Regions from separate parts of the Kitasatospora sp. NPDC088391 genome, predicted to be linked through region 3. Evidence: riboswitches for the same ligand, from Rfam matches in the RefSeq annotation. Region 3 holds a riboswitch; each other region holds the start of a gene.
What was found. Region 3 has a riboswitch for cobalamin ahead of ACIQBJ_RS03335 (acyl-CoA thioesterase). Riboswitches for the same ligand answer to the same signal wherever they lie in the genome.
Positions count from the first base shown of each region.

Region 1: linked by a shared signal. The riboswitch ahead of ACIQBJ_RS22680 (ribonucleoside-diphosphate reductase subunit alpha) and the one ahead of ACIQBJ_RS03335 (acyl-CoA thioesterase) in region 3 are both predicted to bind cobalamin.
Region 2: linked by a shared signal. The riboswitch ahead of ACIQBJ_RS33605 (HoxN/HupN/NixA family nickel/cobalt transporter) and the one ahead of ACIQBJ_RS03335 (acyl-CoA thioesterase) in region 3 are both predicted to bind cobalamin.

Region 1 is NZ_JBIVNB010000007.1:313,481-318,967, reverse strand. It holds gene ACIQBJ_RS22690 (helix-turn-helix domain-containing protein) at 1-754, opposite strand, end outside; gene ACIQBJ_RS22685 (GNAT family N-acetyltransferase) at 1,024-1,539, shown strand; cobalamin riboswitch at 1,666-1,793, shown strand; gene ACIQBJ_RS22680 (ribonucleoside-diphosphate reductase subunit alpha) at 1,967-4,381, shown strand; gene ACIQBJ_RS22675 (ribonucleotide-diphosphate reductase subunit beta) at 4,402-5,397, shown strand; gene def (peptide deformylase) at 5,480-5,487, opposite strand, start outside.
Region 2 is NZ_JBIVNB010000018.1:11,756-17,242, reverse strand. It holds gene efp (elongation factor P) at 1-27, opposite strand, end outside; gene ACIQBJ_RS33620 (M24 family metallopeptidase) at 98-1,204, opposite strand; gene rpmG (50S ribosomal protein L33) at 1,334-1,498, shown strand; gene ACIQBJ_RS33610 (XRE family transcriptional regulator) at 1,558-2,133, opposite strand; gene ACIQBJ_RS33605 (HoxN/HupN/NixA family nickel/cobalt transporter) at 2,237-3,346, opposite strand; cobalamin riboswitch at 3,377-3,588, opposite strand; gene ACIQBJ_RS33600 (ArsR/SmtB family transcription factor) at 3,679-4,041, shown strand; gene ACIQBJ_RS33595 (DUF6445 family protein) at 4,060-4,752, opposite strand; gene ACIQBJ_RS33590 (Fpg/Nei family DNA glycosylase) at 4,837-5,487, opposite strand, start outside.
Region 3 is NZ_JBIVNB010000001.1:780,431-785,917, forward strand. It holds gene ACIQBJ_RS03325 (ABC transporter ATP-binding protein) at 1-1,590, shown strand, start outside; gene ACIQBJ_RS03330 (ECF transporter S component) at 1,587-2,390, shown strand; cobalamin riboswitch at 2,490-2,652, shown strand; gene ACIQBJ_RS03335 (acyl-CoA thioesterase) at 2,819-3,235, shown strand; gene ACIQBJ_RS03340 (2-methylisoborneol synthase) at 3,549-4,535, shown strand; gene ACIQBJ_RS03345 (geranyl diphosphate 2-C-methyltransferase) at 4,548-5,390, shown strand; gene ACIQBJ_RS03350 (hypothetical protein) at 5,418-5,487, opposite strand, start outside.

The DNA.
Region 1 (5,487 bases), on a different contig from region 3:
CGGTCTCCTGCTGGAAGCGCCGGGCGAAGGTCCGCGGCGACATGTGGGCGCGCCGGGCGAGGTCCTCGACGCTGCTCTCCCGGTCGAGGTGGCGGCGCATCCAGTCGAGCACGCCGGTCAGCGAGTCGGCGCCGTCCTCGGGCAGCGGGCGGCTGATGAACTGGGCCTGGCCGCCCTCCCGGTGCGGGGCGACGACCATCCGGCGGGCGATCCCGCGGGCCACCTCGGCGCCCTGCTCCTGGCGGACCAGGTGCAGGCAGGCGTCGATGCCGGCGGCGGTGCCGGCCGAGGTGATCACCGGGTGGTCGTCCACGTACAGCACGTCGGGTTCGACGGTGGTGAGCGGGAAGCGGGCGGCCATCAGGTCGGCGTACTGCCAGTGGGTGGTGGAGCGGCGGCCGTCGAGCAGTCCGGCGGCGCCGAGCAGGAAGCTGCCGGAGCAGATCGACAGCAGCCGGGCGCCGCGGTCGTGGGCGGCCCGCAGCGCCTCGATCAGCACGGCCGGGTACTGCTCGCGAATGCCGGTGGCGGTGGCGATCACCAGGTCGGCCTCGGCGATCCGTTCGGGGCCGTGCGGGACGTGGACGTCGAAACCGGCGTGGGTGCGCATCGGGCCGGGGCGGTCGCCGACCAGGCCGAACTCGTAGACCGGCAGGCCGGCCCCGCTCCGGTCCAGGCCGAAGACCTCGCAGGCCACGCCCAGTTCGAAGGGGTGGATCTCCTCCAGCACGATCACCGCGACGTTGCTCAGCATCCGCCCAGCATGGCAGTGGCAGGATTTCGCGGCAATGGGGCGTTCCTGCCACTCGTCGCGGCGGGCGCCGGGCGGGAGGGTGGAGCCATGACCACCGCGCTCGCCCTGCTGGGCTTCCTCGGCAGTTTCGGACTCCTCGGCGTCCTGGTCGGCCGCGACCTGGAACGCACCACCGCCCACGGTCGCTCGGACCGGCACCGGCCCACCGGCTACCCCTACGACCCGGACCTGCACGACCCGCGCCGGAGCGCGTCCGGCACACTGTCCGGATGCGCTCCCCGATCGTCCGCCGCGCCCTCGACCACGACCTCGCCGCAGCCGCGGAGGTCACCGTCGAGGCTTTCGTCGGCGACGGCCACACCCGGCCCGACTCCGACTACGTCCACCTCCTCCGCGACACCGCCCGCCGCAACCGGGAGGCCGAACTCCTGGTCGCCGTCGACGACGCGGGAACCGGAGCCGTGCTCGGCTGCGTGACCTTCGCCGCGGGCGGCACCCCGTGGGCCGACATCGCCGGGCCGGACGAGGGCGAGATCCGGATGCTCGCGGTCGGCGCGGCGGCCCGCGGCCGCGGCGTCGGCCGGGCCCTGGTGGCGGCCTCGATGGACCGCAGCCGGGAACTCGGCCTGGCCGGGATGGCGTTCTCCACCCGTCCGGAGATGCGCCACGCCCACCGGATCTACGACGCGCTGGGCTTCGCCCTGGCGCCCGAGCGCTACTGGTCGCCGCACCCCGGCACCGACCTGCTGGTGTACACGACGCGGTTCCCGCACGCACCGTCCTAGGGCGCTCCCCCGGCCCCCGGCGGGCCGTCCCCGACGGCCCGCCACCGGTGTTTTCGTTGTCTACGCGCGGCGCCACCGACACGACACGCTCTACTACATCTGGTGCTTCCAGCTCCAGCCGCCACTACATGTATGCTCACTCTCGCTGTCGACGCAGGGGAACCCGGTGCGAGTCCGGGACTGCCCCGCAACGGTGAGCGGGCTGTAGCGACGCCCGCAGAGTCCGAGGACCTGCCGACGGTGTGCGACACGGCATCCCCGCAGACGCCATGCAGCACAGCTTTGCCGTCCGGTCTCGCGGGCGGACCGGGGGTGGTCTTCGGCGCGCCGGAACGCGTACGCGTTCCTCCGTGCTGCCCTCCCCTGGCCGCGTACGGTCCCGGACACCCCGAGCCACGTCCGCCGCCGCCACAGGAGAGAGTGCGCCTTGACCGTCGCCGCCTCAGTCACCCTGCCGTCCCAGGGAACCGCCGACGCCTTCACCGACCCCGGTGCGGCGCTGCTCCGGCTGCTCACCGACCGCAGCACCGATCTCCCCCAGGTGGACCCCGGCCACGTCGCCGCCGCCGCGCTGCGCGGCCGCCACGCCGGCTCGGACTTCGCCGAGCTGCGCGGGCTGGCCGTGGAGGCCGCCGCGTCGATGATCGCCGAGGACCCGCAGTACTCGAAGCTGGCCGCCCGCCTGCTGGCGCTGGAGATCCGCGACGAGGCCGCCACCCAGCAGGTCACCTCGTTCTCCTCCTCGGTGGCCGTGGGCCACGCCGAGGGCCTGATCGGCGACGCCACCGCCGCGTTCGTGGCCGAGCACGCCGACCTGTTCGACTCGCTGATCGACGAGTCGGGCGACGACCGCTTCGAGTACTTCGGCCTGCGCACCGTGCAGTCCCGCTACCTGCTGCGCCACCCGATCACCCGCAAGGTGGTCGAGACCCCGCAGCACTTCCTGCTGCGCGTGGCGGCGGGCCTGGCGGTCGGCACCTCCCAGGAGTCGGTGCGCGAGGTCGCCGAGCTGTACACCCTGATGAGCCGCCTGGAGTACCTGACCAGCTCGCCGACGCTGTTCAACTCCGGCACCCGGCACCCGCAGATGTCCTCCTGCTACCTGCTGGACTCGCCGCTGGACAACCTGGACTCGATCTACAACCGGTACGCCCAGATCGCCCGGCTGTCCAAGCACGCCGGCGGCATCGGCCTGTCCTACTCGCGGATCCGCTCGCGCGGTTCGCTGATCCGCGGCACCAACGGCAAGTCGAACGGCATCGTGCCGTTCCTGCGCACCCTGGACTCCTCCGTGGCGGCGGTCAACCAGGGCGGCCGGCGCAAGGGCGCGGCCTGCGTCTACCTGGAGACCTGGCACGCCGACATCGAGGAGTTCCTGGAGCTCCGCGACAACACCGGCGAGGAGGCCCGCCGGACCCACAACCTGAACCTGGCGCACTGGATCCCGGACGAGTTCATGCGCCGCGTGAACGCCAACGCCGACTGGTCGCTGTTCTCCCCGGCCGACGTGCCCGAGCTGGTCGACCTGTGGGGCGCCGAGTTCGACGAGGCGTACGTCAAGGCCGAGCTGGCCGGCAAGGCCGTCCGCACCATCCCGGCGCAGACCCTGTACGCCCGGATGATGCGCACCCTGGCGCAGACCGGCAACGGCTGGATGACCTTCAAGGACGCCTCCAACCGGGCCGCCAACCAGACCGCGCTGCCGGGCCGCACGGTGCACTCCTCGAACCTGTGCACCGAGATCCTGGAGGTCACCGACGACTCGGAGACCGCGGTCTGCAACCTCGGCTCGGTCAACCTGGGCGCGCACGTCGCCGCCGGCGCCACCGCCGCCGACCTGGCGAACGCGATGGACTGGGACCGGCTGGACGCCACCGTGCGCACCGCGGTGACCTTCCTCGACCGCGTGATCGACATCAACTTCTACCCGACCACCGAGGCCGGGACGTCCAACTCCCGCTGGCGGCCGGTCGGCCTGGGCGTGATGGGCCTCCAGGACGTCTTCTTCCAGCTCCGGCTGGACTTCGACTCGGCCGAGGCGAAGGCCCTGTCCACGCTGATCGCCGAGCGCATCATGCTCACCGCCTACGAGCGCTCCGCCGACCTGGCCGAGCAGTTCGGCCGGCACGAGGCGTACGGCGAGACCCGCGCGGCCCGCGGCCAGCTGCACATCGACCACTTCGGCAGCGCGGACCCGCGGTGGACGGAGCGCTGGGACGCGCTGCGCGCCCGGATCGCCACCACCGGCCTGCGCAACTCGCTGCTGCTGGCGATCGCCCCGACCGCGACCATCGCGTCCATCGCGGGCGTCTACGAGTGCATCGAGCCGCAGGTCTCCAACCTGTTCAAGCGCGAGACCCTCTCCGGCGAGTTCCTCCAGGTCAACCCGTACCTGGTGCGCGAGCTGAAGGAGCTGGGCGTCTGGGACCAGCAGACCCGGGACGCGCTGCGCGACGCCAACGGCTCCATCCAGGAGTTCAACTGGCTGCCGCAGGAGGTCCGTTCGCTGTACCGCACGGCGTGGGAGCTGCCGCAGCGCGCCCTGATCGACCTGGCCGCCGCGCGCCAGCCGTACATCGACCAGAGCCAGTCGCTGAACCTGTTCATGGCGGCGCCGACCATCGGCAAGCTCTCCTCGATGTACTCGTACGCGTGGAAGGTCGGTCTGAAGACCACCTACTACCTGCGCTCGCGCCCGGCGACCCGGATCGCCCAGGCCGCGTCCGGCGCCACCCGCACCGCCGCCCCCGTGCCGGTGCAGACCCCTTCCCTCTCCCAGGCCGAGCAGGACGCCATCGCCTGCTCGCTGGAGAACCCCGAGTCCTGCGAGGCCTGCCAGTGAGCACCGACGACCGGAAGAAGATGCTGCTCGACCCGGGCTTCGAGCTGACGCTCCGTCCGATGCGCTACCCGTCGTTCTACGACCGGTACCGGGACGCGATCAAGAACACCTGGACCGTGGAGGAGGTGGACCTGCACTCCGACGTCGCCGACCTCGCCAAGCTCTCCGAGGGCGAGCGGCACATGATCGGGCGGCTGGTCGCGTTCTTCGCCACCGGTGACTCGATCGTCTCCAACAACGTGGTGCTGAGCCTCTACAAGCACATCAACTCCCCCGAGGCCCGCCTGTACCTGTCGCGGCAGCTGTTCGAGGAGGCCGTGCACGTCCAGTTCTACCTGACGCTGCTGGACACCTACCTGCCCGACCCGGAGGACCGCAACGCGGCCTTCGCCGCGGTGGAGAACATCCCCTCCATCGCGCAGAAGGCCCAGTTCTGCTTCAAGTACATGAACGCGGTCGACCACCTCGACTCGCTGCAGTCCAAGGACGACCGCCGGGCCTTCCTGCTCAACCTGATCTGCTTCGCGGCCTGCGTCGAGGGCCTGTTCTTCTACGGCGCGTTCGCCTACGTGTACTGGTTCCGCAGCCGCGGCCTGCTGCACGGCCTGGCGACCGGCACCAACTGGGTGTTCCGCGACGAGTCGATGCACATGGACTTCGCGTTCTCGGTGGTCGACACCGTCCGCGAGGAGGAGCCCGACCTCTTCGACGACAAGATGGCGCGGCAGGTCACCGAGATGCTGGAGGAGGCCGTCGAGGCCGAGCTCCAGTTCGCCCGCGACCTGTGCGGCGAGGGCCTGCCCGGCATGAACACCGAGTCGATGCGCGAGTACCTGCAGGCGGTCGCCGACCAGCGGCTGGCCCGCCTCGGCCTGCCGGTCCGGTACGGCTCGACCAACCCGTTCGGGTTCATGGAGCTGCAGAACGTCCAGGAGCTGACCAACTTCTTCGAGCGCCGGGTCTCCGCGTACCAGGTCGCCGTCGAGGGCTCGGTCTCCTTCGACGACGACTTCTAGGCCGCGCCCGCCGCACCGGCCGCACGCGACAGGGCCGCACCCCCGCCGGGGGTGCGGCCCTGTCGCCGTTCCTGCCGGGCCGTCAGTCGT
Region 2 (5,487 bases), on a different contig from region 3:
GTTCTTGAGATCGTTCGTGGTAGCCACGGGCGCACTAACTCCTGATATGTCCGCTGTCAAAGAGCACCAAGCAGGCGCGCCGCCGGGACCGCCACGGTCACAGCGCGAGGAGCTCCTTGGTGGTGATGGTGAGCAGCTCGGGCCCGCCCTCCTCGGGAGGCCGCACCACGAGCGTGTCCTCGATCCGGACCCCGCCCCGCCCCGGGATGTGCACCCCCGGGCCGACGGTGACCGGCACGCGATTGTCCAGTTTACCCATGTCGGCGGGCCCGAGGCGCGGAGCCTCCCGGATCTCCAGGCCGATGCCGTGTCCCAGGGCGTGGACGGACGGTCCGTCATGGCCCCCGGCCTGGAGGATCGAACGGGCCGCGTCGTCCGGGACGTGCTGCTCGACGCCGGGCCCGAGGGCCTCCCGGGCGGCCCGCTGGGCGTGGAAGACCAGGCGGTGCAGCTCGACCTGCCAGGGGGCGGGGGCGGCGCCGATGACGAAGGTACGGGCGGTGGAGACGCCGTAGCCGCGGTAGCGGGCGCCGAGCACCACGGTGAGGAAGTCGCCCTCCTCGACCCGCCGGTCGGTGGGCCGGTGGCACTCCAGGCCGGAGTGGCTGCCGGTGCCGACCGAGACCGGGAAGGCGGCCCGGTCGGCGCCGTGGTCGACCATCCGGCGCTCCAGCTCCATCGCCAGGTGCCGCTCGGTGCGGCCGACCAGGATCGATTCGAGCAGTTCGCCGAGCGCCTGGTCGGCGATCTCGGCGGCGGTCCGCAGGTCGGCGATCTCGTGCTCGTCCTTGACCACCCGCAGCCGCTCGACCGCCCGGCCCAGGTCGCGCAGCCGGGCCGGGTCGGCCAGCCGGGCCGCCTCGCGGTACCGGGCGACGGTCAGGTCGTGCTCCTCGACGGCCAGGTCGCGCACCCCCAGCCGGGCGGCGGCCTCGGCGGCGGCGAGCGCGGCGTCCGCCTCGGCGGGCACCGGGAGCGCGGCCAGCTCCGGGTCGGGCCGGGACTCCCCCGGCTCGGCGGGCTCGGGCTGCTCGGGGCGGGCCAGCAGCGCGCGCTCGCGGGTGAGCAGCAGCGCGGCACCGCGGGGCGCGCCGCCGGTCAGGTAGCGGACGTTGGCGGCGCGCGTGATCAGCGCCGCGTCGGCCCCGGAGGCGCTGCAGTGCTCACGGAGGCGTTCGCGTCGGGCGGAGTGCGCGTCGGACATGTCCCGAGCGTACGAACGGGGGCCCGGGGGCGCCCGTCGGGACCGGCCGACGGGTGGGGAATGCCCGGCGGGGCGGCCGTGTTGTGGCCTGGTGAAAACGGCAATCGTTGCCGGGAGAGGGAGGCCGAGATGGCACGCAGCGAACTGCGACCGGTGATCACGCTCCGGTCGACGGCGGGCACGGGGTTCGCGTACGCGACGCGGAAGAACCGCCGCAACGACCCGGACCGGATCGTGCTGCGCAAGTTCGACCCGGTGGCGGGGCGGCACGTGGAGTTCCGCGAGGCCCGCTGACGACGTGACGGACCGCGGAGGGGCCCCGGGCGGTGTGCCCGGGGCCCCTCCGCGGTCCGTCACGCGCCGGGCGGGGGGACCGAGACCACCATGGTGACCAGGCACGGGGCGGCGCCGTCGTTGCGGTAGCCGTGGGCGGCACCGGCCTCGTAGGAGGCGGTGGAGCCGGCCGGGACGCGGTGCTCGCGGCCGTCCAGGAGGAGGGTGAGGACGCCCTCGTCGACCCGGGCGATCTCGACGGTGCCGGGCGGGTGCGGGTCGGAGGTATGCGCCTCGCCGGGCTCCAGCCGCCAGGACCACAGCTCCAGCGGGCCGGGCGCCTCGGCGCCGTTCAGCAGGGTGCCGCTGCCGCCCGCGGGGCCGGTCCACAGCCGGACGGCCTCCTCGGCGGGGACGATCCGGACGGCGGAGGAGGCGTCGTAGTCGAGCAGCCGGGCGATCGAGACGCCGAGGGCGTCGGCGAGCCGGACCACGGTGCCGACGCTGGGGTTGGTGCGGGCCTGTTCGATCTGCACCACCATGCCGCGGCTGACGCCGGAGCGGGCGGCGAGGGCGTCCAGGGTGTGGCCGCGCTCGGTGCGCAGGCGCTTGAGGTTGCGGGCGAGGGCCTGGGTGACGAGGTCGGCGTCCGGCACGGGCGGGTCCACTGTTCTGCTCGGGCCGGCGCGGTGCCCGGGGCGGGGCCGCGCCGGCGTCGAAGGGTCCACCGACTGTACTGCGGGCCGGGCCGACGGGGCGTCAGGAGAGCTGCGCGAAGGCCCGGGAGCGCCGGGCGATCCGCCAGTAGCCGATCGCGGCGGCCCAGACCACGACGAACAGGCCGACGATCACGAAGCCGACGTTGTCCAGGCTGAGGCCGGCGATCCAGCCGGTGACGGGGTCGTCCAGGTCGAACTTGTCGTGCAGCACCGTGATCAGCTCGATGGTGCCGATCACGAACGCCACCGCGATCGACAGGCCGGTGATGGTCAGGTTGTAGTACACCTTGCGGACCGGGTTGGCGAACGCCCACTGGTAGGCGAAGTTCATGAACGTGCCGTCCAGGGTGTCGAACAGGCTCATCCCGGCGGCGAACAGCAGCGGCAGGCAGACGATCGCGTACCAGGGCAGGCCGGAGGCCGCGCCGGAGCCCGCCATCACCATCAGGGTCACCTCGGTCGCGGTGTCGAAGCCCAGGCCCAGCACCATGCCGACCGGGAACATCTGGCCGGGCCGGGTGATCGAGCGGGTGGCCCGGTTCAGCACCCGGGCCAGGAAGCCCCGGGCGGCCAGGTGCTTCTCCAGCTCGGCCTCGTCGTACTGCCCGGCCCGCATCGCCCGGAAGACCCGCCAGATGCCCAGCAGCGCCACCAGGTTGAGCGCCGCGATCAGGTACAGGAAGGCCCCGGAGGCGGTGGTGCCGATGGTGCCGAGCACCTGGTGGGTGGTCGAGTCGTCGTCCATCAGGGTGCCCGCGAGCGCCGCGCCGCCGGCCACCAGCGCGGCCATCAGCACCACCATCGAGGAGTGCCCGAGGGCGAACCAGAAGCCCACCGAGACCGGGCGGCGGCCGTCCGCCATCAGCTTGCGGGTGGTGTTGTCGATCACCGCGATGTGGTCGGCGTCGAAGGCGTGCCGCATGCCCAGCGTGTACGCGGTGACGCCCAGGCCGACGCCGAACACCTGGGTGCCGACCTGGTACTTGTGCGGCGCCACCAGGAACAGCAGCGTCCCGAACGCCACCACGTGCAGGGCCAGGATCACCAGCATCAGGCCGGCCGTGCGCAGGGTGTCCTCGCGCCGCCAGCGGAACGACGGCAGGGGGGAGCCCGCAGCGGCTGCGGGCAGGGTCGATTCGGACGCGGTCATCCGCGGATCACGCTCCAGCACCTCGTGGATCACTTCGTGAGATGCCGTGGCCGGTCTCCTGGCTGACGGGGTGTTGCGCGCCGGCTCCCGGCCTTCCCGGCCGCGAACGGCCAGTGGCGCGAGGTGGGGGCCGACGACTCCCCGATCACAGTGGCGAGGGCCGCTCCGGACTCCTGCGACGACGCTCCCGCGTCGAGCACAGTGCACCGGTCTTCCCGAACACCACGGCCCGCCCACGGTAGGGCCGGTGGCCCCACAGCTGCAAGGCTGCACAGGCGTGCAGGTGTCCGCGGTGTCCAAGATCACTCCCGGGCGGTGCCAGAATGACCGCCATGCACCTCGTACCCGCGGACCGCGCCGGACAGCGCACCATCGACGGGCACCGGGTCTGCGAGGCGATCGCCGCGATCGGCGACGCCGAGCACGTCCGGGCCTGGGCCGAGCGCTTCGCGCTGCTCGCCGACCCCGGGCGGCTGGCCCTGCTGCTCGCGCTGCACCGCACCGGGCCGCTGGCCGTCACCGACCTCGCGGTCGCCACCGGCATGCGCGACCCGGCGGTCTCGCAGGCGCTGCGCCTGCTGCGGGCCGCCGGACTGGTCGCCGGGGAGCGGGACGGGCGGGTGGTGCGCTACCGGCTGGTCGACCCGGCGGTGGCGGAGGTGCTGGCGCACGGGGTGCTCGGCGAGCGGGACTGACCCGCCGTCAGGGGCGGTTCAGGCCATCCAGAAGAAGACCGCGGTCATCCGCTTCTCCGCCAGCGTCGCGCCGTGGTACTCGGTCGCGGTGTGGATCAGGTTGGCGGTGTAGAGCAGCAGCCGGTTGTAGCGGTGCGGGACGGCCAGGTCCTCGGTGAAGGAGTCCGGCGGCACGAAGCGGGTGCCCAGGGCGTCGACCAGGTTGTTGTGCGGGGCGACCACGCTGTTGCCGCCGAGCCGGCCGCCGGGGAAGCTCTGCCGGTAGAAGCTGGTGCCGCAGCGCTTGGGCACGCCCGGGTTGAGGTACAGCACGGCGGCGTAGCGGCAGAGCGAGCGCGAGTCGGTGTGCGGGCGCGGCTCGCTCTCCCCCGCGCCCACCACCTGCACGCAGTTGTGGTTGAAGGTGCCGCCCTCGGCCTCGTCCAGCGCCCAGATCCGCTCGGCGCCGACGGTGTCCCGGACCAGCTTCTCGACGTGCGCCAGCTCGTCCGGCTCCAGGCCGGGCATCGCGCGCAGGCCGGGCCAGGACTCCGGCTTGTGCGGGTAGCCCTCGTCCCAGTCGGTGCGGGCCAGGTGCCGGGCGCGGACCGCGTCCGGGTCGGGCAGGACGTCGTCCAGCACCCAGTAGTCGCGCCCCCTGGTCGGCTTGCGGTACGGCAGGACGGGCAGCGCCGGGGCGGGGCGGGAGCCGCGGAACGGAGGAACGGACATGGCCCCGACAATAGGAGCGCCGTTCCGGGCCCTCGCCCATGGCCTGGTCAACCTTGCGTCAAGGCTTGGCGGCGTGACGGAGCGTCAGGTCCGCTGGCAGCGGGGGCACCAGAACAGGTTGCGGGCGGCCAGCTCCTCCGTCCGGACCGGGGTGCCGCAGACCAGGCAGGGCTGGTCCTGGCGGCGGTAGACGTAGACCTCGCCGCCGTGGTCGTCCACCCGGGGCGGGCGGCCCATCGCCTCCGGGGTGTGCTCGGGCCGGACGGTGTCGATCCGGCCGGCCTCGACGCCCTCGCGCATCAGGGCGACCAGGTCGGCCCAGATCGCGTCCCACTCGGCGCGGGTGAGGTCGCGGCCCGCGCGGTGCGGATCGATGCCGAGCCGGAACAGCACCTCGGCGCGGTAGACGTTGCCGACGCCCGCCAGCACCTTCTGGTCCATCAGCAGCGCGGCCACCGTGCTGCCGCTGCGGGAGATCCGCTGCCAGGCCGGGTCGCCCGCCTCGCCGGGGCGCAGCGGGTCCGGCCCGAGGCGGCGGTGGACGGCGGCCTTCTCGGCCGGGGTGAGCAGTTCGCAGGCCGTCGGGCCGCGCAGGTCGGCGTAGCCGCTGCCGTTGGCCATCCGCAGCCGGACCTGGCCGACCGGTTCCGGGGCCTCGCCGGTGCCGAAGTCGTACCTGCCGTAGAGGCCCAGGTGGATGTGCAGCCACTGCTCCCCGAAGCCGAGGAACAGGTG
Region 3 (5,487 bases):
CTGCGGGATGTCGGACTGACGATCCCGGAGGGCGAGTTGTGCCTGGTGGTGGGCCGGACCGGCGCCGGCAAGTCGACGCTGCTGGGCGCGGTGAACGGCCTGGTGCCGCACTTCACCGGCGGCACCCTGCACGGCCGGGTCACGGTCGACGGCCGGGACACCGCGCACCATCCGCCGCGCGAACTGGCCGACGTGGTGGGCGTGGTGGGGCAGGACCCGCTCGCCGGGTTCACCACCGACACGGTGGAGGAGGAACTCGCCTACGCGATGGAGCAGTTGGCCGTCCCGCCGGAGGTGATGCGCAAGCGCGTCGAGGAGACCCTCGACCTGCTGGGCCTGGCCGACCTGCGGCACCGGGCGCTGCACGAGCTGTCCGGCGGCCAGCAGCAGCGGGTGGCGATCGGCTCGGTGCTGACCGCGCACCCGCGCGTCCTGGTGCTGGACGAGCCGACCTCCGCGCTCGACCCGACGGCAGCCGAGGAGGTGCTGGCCGCCGTCACCCGGCTGGTGCACGACCTGGGCGTGACCGTGCTGCTGGCCGAGCACCGGCTGGAGCGGGTGGTGCAGTACGCGGACAGCGTCGCGTACCTGCCCGGTGACGGCACCGTCCGGTACGGGCCGCCCGCCGAGCTGTTCGCCGCCACCGCGATCGCGCCGCCGGTGGTCGAGCTGGGCCGGCTGGCCGGGTGGCGGCCGCTGCCGCTGTCGGTGCGCGACGCCCGCCGGGCCGCCGGGCCGCTGCGCACACGCCTGGCCGCGCGTCCGGCGCCGCCGGTGCGCGCCTCCCGCGGCCGGAGCGAACGACTGCTGCGCGCGGAGCGGGTCGTGGTCCGGCACGGGCGGCAGGTCGCCGTCCGGGAGGTGTCGCTCGACCTGCGGGCGGGCCAGGTGACCGCGCTGATGGGGCGCAACGGGTCCGGGAAGTCCTCGCTGCTGTGGGCGTTGCAGGGCTCGGGCGCCCGGCAGGGCGGCAGCGTGCTGGTGGGCGGGCGGGACCCGAAGCGGGTGTCGGCCGCGGAGGCGCGGCGGCTGGTCGGGCTGGTCCCGCAGACCCCGTCCGACCTGCTCTACCTGGCCACCGTGGACGCCGAACTCGCCCAGGCCGACCGGGAGTCGGACCCCGCTCCGGGGCGCGGCGCCCGCGTCCTGCTCGACGTCCTCGCCCCCGGCATCCCGGGGCGGCTGCACCCGCGCGACCTGTCGGAGGGCCAGCAGCTGGCCCTCGTGCTGGCCGTCCAGCTCGCCGCCGCCCCGCCCGTCGTCCTGCTGGACGAGCCCACCCGGGGCCTGGACTACCCCGCCAAGGAGGCTCTGACCGGGATCGTCGACCGGCTGGCCGCGGAGGGCCGGGCCGTGGTCGTGGCCACCCACGACGTCGAGTTCGCGGCCGCCGCCGCGGACCGGGTGGTGGTGCTGGCCGAGGGCGAGGTCGTCGCGGACGGCCCGACCCCGGCCGTGATCACCGCCTCGCCGGTGTTCGCCCCGCAGACCGCCAAGGTCCTCGCCCCGCTGCCCTGGCTGACGGTCGGCCAGGTCGCCGCCGCCCTCGCCGGACCGGCCCACGCGCCGGAACCGGAGGCCGGCCGATGACCGCCGACGCCCGGGCCGTCCGCGTCCCGCCGAGGGCCCGGGCCGTGATCGCGTGCGCCGCGTTCGCCGGGCTGACCGCCTTCACCTGGCCGTTCGTCGTGGCGCCGGGCCGGTTCGGGTCCGCGTACGCGCCGCCGCTGATCTTCGGCGCGCTGCTGGTGCTGATCCTGGCGGTGGTGGTCTCGGAGATCGCCTCGGGCGGCATCGACGCGAAGGCGCTGGCCATGCTGGGCGTGCTCTCGGCCGTCAACGCCGGCCTGCGCCCGCTCGGGGCCGGGACGGCCGGGGTGGAGACCGTCTTCTTCCTGCTCGTCCTGGCCGGCCGGGTCTTCGGCCCCGGCTTCGGCTTCACCCTCGGCTGCACCTCCCTGTTCGCGTCCGCGCTGCTGACCGGCGGCGTCGGCCCGTGGATGCCGTACCAGATGTTCGGCTGCGCGTTCGTCGGCCTGGTCGCGGGCCTGCTGCCCCGGCTGGGCGGCCGGGCCGAGGTGCTGATGCTGGCCGGGTACGGGGCGCTGTCCGGCTACCTGTTCGGCTTCCTGCTCAACCTGTCGTTCTGGCCGTTCTCGCTCGACCCGCACAGCTCGATCGCCTACCTGCCCGGCCTGCCGTTCACCGAGCAGTGGCACCGCTACCTGCTGTTCGACCTGGCCACCTCGCTCGGCTGGGACACCGGACGGGCCGTCACCACCGGCCTGGCCGTCCTGATCGCGGGCCCGGCCGTGCTCGCCGTCTTCCGCCGCGCCGCCCGCCGCGCCGCCTTCGAGGCGCCGGTGCGCTTCTCCGCCGCACCCCGGTAGACCGTCCCGGCCTGCCGGGACCCGGCACACCCCGCGCGCCGGGGAGTGCCGGGGTGCACGTAAAGTGGCGATTGCAGCTGGTTCGCCCCGCCCGTTCCGGGCGGACGCGTCGTAAGAGGGAACCCGGTGGGAATCCGGGACTGCCCCGCAGCGGTGAGCGGGAACGACCGCCGTCACAGGCACTGGGGCCCGGCCCCGGGAAGCGACGGCCAGTAGGTGGCCCCCTTCGAGGGGGCCGTGCCCGCGAGTCCGAAGACCTGCCGCTGCCCGCGGACCGCGGTGGTCCGCGGTCTCACCGCGACCCCGAGGGCGGGCGACGGCGACGACGGGCCGCGCCGGCCCGGCCGTTCCCGTCCGCGCACCCGGGTCCGTGAACTCGCGAAGGAGAGTTCCGTGGAGCACGCCGCCCGACCCGGGGGGACCGTCCGATGACGACCACTCCCGCCCCCGCCCGCACCTCGGCCGAGTCCGCCGTCACGCTCGCCCACATCATGAGCGAGCACGACACCAACCTCTACGGGACGGTGCACGGCGGCGTGGTGATGAAGCTGATCGACGACGCGGCCGCCGCGGCCGCCGGCCGCCACGCGGGCGTCCCCGCGGTCACCGCCTCCGTCGAGGGGATGTCCTTCCTCGCCCCCGTCCGGGCCGGCGACCTGCTCACCGTCCACGCCCGGGTCGAACGCGCCGGCCGCACCTCCATGCACGTCTCGGTGGCCGTGACCTCGGAACGCTGGAACCTCACCGGCCCGGTCACCGACGTCGCCACGGCCCGGCTGGTCTTCGTCGCGATCGGCCCCGACAGCCGCCCGCACCCCGTCCCGGCCCTGCGCCCCGGCGGCTGACCCGGCCGGGTGTGCGGTCGTGCCGGACCGGAGGCCGGGAGCCCCCTCGCGGGGCCGCGGAGAAGGGGGCGGGGGTTCAACGACCGCGTACTTTCAACGATTCGTCGGTCGTTCCGCGGGGCCGGGACCCGGCGCGGGGTGAGGTACTGGATGCACGGCGGCCCGCTCTCCGAAGAAGCCGAAGGACCCGGTCGCCCTCTCCGTCGGCTCAGGCACGGCACCCCCTTCTCGCGGCTCGCCCCGCTCGCGGCTCGTCCGGGGCGATGCCGGTGGCCGGTGTCGTCGCGACACGCAGCACGCTCGAGGAGTCCAGGTGACAGTGCCACGCCCCGGGGACCCGATCCCCGGGCTCTACTGCCCGCCCGTCGCCGAACCCGACGCCGCCCTGGTGGCCGAAGTGGACGCCCGGATCGCGGCGTGGGTGAGGAAGGAGGACGTCTGCCCGCCGCAGTGGCAGGAGGGACTGATCGGGTTCGCGGTCGGCCGGGCGGTGGCGTTGCAGTACCCGGACCACGCGAGCATCGACCACCTGATGGCCGCGGCGGAGCTGCTGGCCGCCGAGAACGTCGTCGACGACTGCTACGTCGAGGACTTCGGCGGTTCCCCGGAGGGTCTGGGAGCGCGACTGGTGATCGCCCAGTCCGCCCTGGACCCGGCCCACCTGACCGGCCCGTACCAGGGCGACTGGGAGCGGGGCGTCCAGGGCGACGAGGCGCTGCGCAGCTACCGCACCGCCGTGCGGGACTTCGAGGCGATCGCCACCCCCGCCCAGGCGGACCGGTTCCGGCACGACATGGCCCGCCTGCACCTGGGTTACCTGGCCGAGGCGACCTGGAAGCTCGACGGGCGGGTCCCCGCGGCGTGGGAGTACCTGACCATGCGCCAGTTCAACAACTTCCGCCCCTGCCTGACGATCACCGACGCCGTCGCCGGCTACGAACTGGCCGCCGAGCTCTACGCCCTCCCCGAGGTCCAGGAGGCCGTGGCGCTGGCCTGCAACGCCACCACCATCGTCAACGACCTCTACTCCTACACCAAAGAGCTGGACATGCGGCACCCGCACCTCAACCTGCCGATCGTCCTGGCGGCCGGGACCGGCGACCACCGCGGCGCCTACCTCGGGGCGGTGCAGGTGCACAACGACCTCATGCGCGCCTTCGAGGACGCCGCGGGCCGCCTGCGCGGCCGCCACCACTCGCTCGACCGGTTCCTGGGCGGCCTCACCGCCTGGGTGCTCGGCAACCACCACTGGCACCGGACCAACACCGGCCGCTACACCCTCCCCGACTTCTGGAGCTGAAGGGAACGCCCCATGAGCACCGTTGCCTCCCACAGTCGCTACCAGCAGGACATCGCCGACTACTGGAACGCCGAGGAACGTCCCGTCAACCTGCGTCTGGGCGACGTCGACGGCCTCTACCACCACCACTACGGCGTCGGGGACGTCGACTGGTCGGTCCTGGAGGCGGCGGAGCCCGACCGGGACCAGGCGATCATCAACGAGATGCACCGCCTGGAGACCGCCCAGGCCCACCTGCTCATCAAGCACCTCGGCGCGGTCAGGCCCCAGCAGCGGATCCTGGACGCCGGCTGCGGCCGCGGCGGCACCTCGGTCCTGGCCCACCAGGCCTTCGGCTGCCACGCCGACGGCATCTCGCTCTCCTCCAAGCAGGTCGACTTCGCCAACCGCCGGGCCCGCGAGCTGGGCATCGACGACAAGGTCGCCTACCACGTGGGGAACATGCTGGAGACCGGCTTCGACCCCGGCGCCTACCAGGCGGTCTGGAACAACGAGTCGACCATGTACGTCGACCTGAAGGACCTGTTCGCCGCCCACTCCCGGCTCCTCGCCCGCGGCGGCCGCTACGTGACCGTCACCGGCTGCTACAACGACGTGTACGGGCAGCCGTCCAAGGCGGTCTCCACCATCAACGCGCACTACGAGTGCAACATCCACGCCCGCTCCGAGTACTTCGCGGCGATGGCCGCCAACCGCCTCGTCCCGGTGCACGTGGAGAACCTCACCCCGGCCACCGTCCCGTACTGGGAACTGCGCACCCACTCCTCGGTCACCACCGGCATCGAGGAGGCGTTCCTCAGCTCCTACAAGGACGGCAGTTTCCAGTACCTGCTGATCGCCGCCGACCGCGTCTGACCCTGCGCGGGGGCGGGCGCCCCGCCGTCAGGCGTCGGCCGCGCACAGGCGCCCGGCCCGGGCGAGCAGGCGGCGGGCGGCGGGCTCGCGCCGGTAG